Regions from separate parts of the Streptomyces sp. NPDC060035 genome, predicted to be linked through region 1. Evidence: riboswitches for the same ligand, from Rfam matches in the RefSeq annotation. Region 1 holds a riboswitch; the other holds the start of a gene.

Region 1 (2,384 bases):
GTCCACGCCGACGGCCTCGGTGCCGGGCGCGGCGTACGCCGCGTCCACGTACGCCATGGCGATCGGCTTGCCCAGTGTCGGCGACGGCGCACCGGACGTGACCTCGCCGATGACCTTGCCTTCGGCGACCACCTCAAAACCGGCGCGCGGCACCCGGCGGCCCTCGGCCACCAGGCCGACGAGCTTGCGGGGCGGGGCGGACTCGGCGCGCTCGGCGGCGGCCAGCAGCGCCTCGCGGCCGACGAAGTCGCCCTCCTTCTCGAACTTCACGACGCGGCCGAGTCCCGCGTCGAACGGGGTCAGCGCTGTGGTCAGCTCGTGTCCGTACAGCGGCATGCCCGCCTCGAGGCGCAGTGTGTCGCGGCAGGAGAGGCCGCACGGGATCAGGCCGTGCGGGGCGCCCGCCTCGGTGAGCGCCTTCCACAGCTGCTCGGCGTGCCCGGGGGCGACGAAGAGCTCGAAGCCGTCCTCGCCGGTGTAGCCGGTACGGGCGATGAGTGCGGGAACGCCGGCGACCGTGCCGGGCAGGCCCGCGTAGTACTTCAGCCCGTCCAGGTCGGCGTCCGTGACCGACTTCAGGATGGCGGGGGACTCGGGGCCCTGGACAGCGAGCAGGGCGTACGCGTCGCGGTCGTCCCGTACCTCGGTGTCGAAGCCCCCGGCGCGCCCGGCGAGCGTGTCGAGCACGAGCTGGGCGTTGCCCGCGTTGGCGACGACCATGTACTCGGTCTCGCCCAGGCGGTAGACGATCAGGTCGTCCAGGATCCCGCCGTCCTCGGCGACGATCATCGTGTAGCGGGCCCGGCCCACGCCGACGGTGGCGATGTTGCCCACGAGCGCGAAGCTCAGGAAGGCCGCGGCCTGCGGTCCGGTGACGGTGATCTCGCCCATGTGCGACAGGTCGAAGAGCCCGGCCCGGGTGCGCACGGCGTTGTGCTCGTCGCGCTCACTGGCGTACCGCAGGGGCATGTCCCAGCCGGCGAAGTCGGTCATGGTCGCGCCCAGGGAACGATGCAGGGCATCGAGGGCGGTGAGACGGGGGGCGGGGGCAGTGCTCATGGACATGGCTCCAGGGCATGACGACAGAGGACGATCCCTCCCCATCTGTCATCGGAACCTGAGAGGTTCGCCGAGAGCCCCTGAAAGGGTCAGCCCCTACAGGGTCGGCTTGCACCTTGGGTGGAGCCGCGTGAGCGGCCCGCTTTTCAGATCTGCCTCATCCACGCGGTACGGGGCCTGAGAGATTCAAGGGAGGAACTTGCTCCTTCGGCGCCCGGCGCACACAGTGACCGGGACTCTCCCGCGCGGATTCAAACGGCCGGTATGCAGTTGGCGGGGTCATCATCGCACGCATTGCGCCAGAGTGGGGTGTCCGGATCCGCGCGGGCACCCATGGCCGCGCCGGTGCCGACACGTGCGACCGGAACCGGTTGTGCCGCATTACCTTTTCTTTACACTTCTTGGGCAGGCCAGGCGTGGGTGACTCGGCAGGGGGAGGGCGATGACGTTGCAGCGGTACGCGACGACCGCAGGGGCAGCGCGCGGTGCGATGCCCGCGCAGCCGGGCGCACCCGCCCGGGAGCTCCTGGGCACGCACGCTCCGGTGGTGCGTGATCTGCGGGGCAGGGGCGGGCGTGGTCCGCGCAGTCTGGACTTCGTGGCGGGGGATGTGGTGGTGGTCTCCGGGCTGCCCGGCAGCGGGAAGTCGACGCTGATCCGGCGCGCGGTGCAGGAGCACGCCATCGACTCCCAGGACGCCAGGGACCGTTGGGCGGGCTCCCTGCCCGCCTTACTTCCGTACGCCCTCTACCGCCCCCTTGTCCGCGTCGCGCACTACCTCGGGCTGTGGCGGGCGCTGCGCTCGGGCGGATCCGTCGTCGTGCACGACTGCGGTACGCAGGCCTGGGTGCGGCGCTGGCTGGCCCGGGAGGCCGGGCGCCGGCGCAGCACGCTGCACCTCGTCCTGCTCGACGTCACCCCTCATGTGGCCAGGGCGGGCCAGCGGGAGCGTGGACGTGGCGTCTCCGGATACGCCTTCGCCCGGCACCGTCGCGCGGTCGGACGGCTGCTGCGCGACACGGAGAGCGGGCTGCTGCCGCCGGGGTGCGCGTCCGCGGTGCTGCTCGACAGGGAAGCCGCCGCGGCGATCGACCGGATTTCGTTCGCAAACGCATAGACCGGTGATCTCCGTCCGGCCGTCCGGAATCTGGACGGTAGGGCGGCCCCGGCCTGCGCCGTTGCCCGTGTCACTGCCGTCCGGGCGCGGCTCGGACTAAGGTTTCTGGCGCACAGCATGGCGAGAGAGGGACACAGACACCGTGGACATTCCGGCCCAGGCCCCCGTTCATCCGCAGCACGGATGGCCGGCCAACGAGCTCGAGGAA
Region 2 (2,384 bases), on a different contig from region 1:
CGTGGCGTACCTGTGGGTGCGCCACGCGATCGTGCGCAGCCCCTCGGGGCCGTGGTAGACGGCGTACATCCCTGCCATGACGGCGAGCAGTACCTGCGCGGTGCAGATGTTGCTGGTGGCCTTCTCCCGCCGGATGTGCTGCTCGCGGGTCTGGAGTGCGAGGCGGTACGCCTTGTTTCCGTCCGCGTCGACGGAGACGCCCACGAGACGGCCGGGCAGACTGCGCGCGAACTTCTCGCGGACGGCCATGAAGCCGGCGTGCGGCCCGCCGAAGCCCATCGGGACGCCGAAACGCTGCGTGGTTCCGACGGCCACGTCCGCGCCCAGCTCGCCGGGCGGGGTGAGCAGAGTCAGGGCCAGCAGGTCGGCTGCGACGGTGACGATCGCACCGAGTTCGTGGGCGCGGTCGATGACGGGCTTGATGTCACGTACCGCTCCGGAGGCGCCCGGGTACTGCAGCAGGACACCGAAGACGCCACGCTCGGCGACTTCAGCCGGAATTCCCTCGGTGAGGTCGGTGACGACCACCTCGACGCCGGTCGGCTCGGCGCGGGTCCGGATCACGGCGACGGTCTGCGGAAGGGTGTCGGCGTCGACCAGGAAGACGCCGTTCTTGACCTTGCCGACGCGCCGAGCCAGCGCCATGGCCTCGGCAGCTGCCGTGCCCTCGTCGAGGAGAGAAGCACCGGAGGTGGGCAGACCGGTCAGGTCGGCGACCATCGTCTGGAAGTTCAGCAGGGCCTCGAGCCGCCCCTGGGAGATCTCCGGCTGGTAGGGCGTGTACGCCGTGTACCAGGCAGGGTTCTCCATGACGTTGCGCAGGATCACCGGCGGGGTGAACGTGCCGTAGTAGCCGAGCCCGATCATCGGTGCGAGCACCTGGTTGCGGTCGGCGAGGCGTCGCAGCTCGGCCAGGACCTCGGCCTCGGTACGGGCCGCCGGGAGATCCAGCGCCTCGGCGCTCTTGATCACGTCGGGCACGGCAGCGTCGGTGAGCTCGTCGAGGGAGCCGTAGCCGACCTGGGCGAGCATCTTGGCCTGGGCCTCGGCATCGGGCCCGATGTGGCGCTGCTCGAAGGGAATGCCCTGCTCCAGCTGGGAGAGCGGAGTGCGACGGGGGGTCATGATGGAGGCCTCCTGGTCTCACGACCTGCGAGGGGCACCACGGCGTGGCTGCCCGAACGGCCTCCCCATCTGTCATCTCGACCTGAGAGCTTCACCGGCATGCCCAGAGGCAGACCGGCTTTCACCGTCGGTGAGGAAGGGGCCCGCCACGGCACATGCCGTACGAATCCCGCCCTGCTTTCCAGAGTGACCTCGTCCGTGCGGTACGGGGGCCTGAGAGATTCCGGGGAGGAGTTGCTCCTTCGGCGCCACCGGAATTCTCCGGAGGACTCTCCCGCACAGGGTCAGCAGCCAGGTTCCAGACTACCAGCGGGCCGGCACCGGCCGTCTCGAGTGGCCGAAGCCCCGGATCTGGCCTTTCGTAGTGCCTGTGGAGCAGTTGCGACCACCCTGATGCAGTGCGACCTGTGGGAGGCACCGTGCAGACCGACATCGATCCGCGCAGCCTGATCGGCCGCAAGGCCTTCGACCGCCAAGGCTCCAAGATCGGAACGGTGGACGAGGTCTATCTCGACGACGCCACCGGTGTACCCGAGTGGGCCGCCGTTCGCACCGGACTCTTCACCCGGGACGCGTTCGTCCCGCTGGAACCGAGCGAATTCGTCGACGGCACGCTGGTGGTCCCCTTCGACCGCGCCCTGATCAAGGACGCCCCCGATTTCGGTGTCGGCCGGCATCTCTCCCCGGAGCAGGAGCTGCAGCTCTACCGTCACTACGGGCTGGACTCCGCCGCGCCGGGCGGGACGGGGCCGGACAGGAACTTCGGCAGGCTGGCCGGCCACGAGGAATAGTCCACAGGGTTTCGCACGAGGGGAAGCGGGTCGGCCGGCTGCAGCTGCGGATCGTCGACGCGGAAGGTGCGCACCCGGCCCGGCCGCTCCCCGGGCTCCTCGAACCGGACCGTGACACGGCCGACGCCGCTGCCCTGCACCCAGCCGTGGCCGTGGACGTCGTGCCGTACATCGTGGCCGGCGGGCCACCGCCGGCCGGCAAGCCGGTCCGCCCTCTCCTCGGCCGCGTCCTGCGGCGTGACCGGCTCGTCGGGGATGTCGGCGGCCCCGCTCTCCGACTCGCCCGCCACCGCCTGCAGTGCGTCGGCGGCCTGCGCGAAGAGGTCCTCCTGGGTGAAGTCCGCGAGCCCCGTGACGCCTACTCCCAGGAGCCGTACGCCCCCGGTGGTATCGACGGCCTCCAGCAGCCGCGCTGCGGCTTCCCTGACGACCGTGGGGTCGTCGGTGGGGCCGCGCAGGGTCTCGGAG

What was found. Region 1 has a riboswitch for glycine ahead of gcvT (glycine cleavage system aminomethyltransferase GcvT). Riboswitches for the same ligand answer to the same signal wherever they lie in the genome.
Region 2: another riboswitch for glycine. It lies ahead of gcvP (aminomethyl-transferring glycine dehydrogenase); the one in region 1 lies ahead of gcvT (glycine cleavage system aminomethyltransferase GcvT).

The regions. Positions count from the first base shown of each region.
Region 1 covers NZ_JBHWVO010000011.1:150,188-152,571, forward strand. Annotated here, with positions in the region: gene gcvT (glycine cleavage system aminomethyltransferase GcvT) at 1-1,059, opposite strand, end outside; glycine riboswitch at 1,216-1,313, opposite strand; gene ACFWBQ_RS19535 (AAA family ATPase) at 1,502-2,176, shown strand; gene ACFWBQ_RS19540 (enhanced serine sensitivity protein SseB) at 2,319-2,384, shown strand, end outside.
Region 2 covers NZ_JBHWVO010000013.1:9,643-12,026, reverse strand. Annotated here, with positions in the region: gene gcvP (aminomethyl-transferring glycine dehydrogenase) at 1-1,125, opposite strand, end outside; glycine riboswitch at 1,317-1,412, opposite strand; gene ACFWBQ_RS21115 (PRC-barrel domain-containing protein) at 1,545-1,916, shown strand; gene ACFWBQ_RS21110 (DNA polymerase IV) at 1,838-2,384, opposite strand, start outside.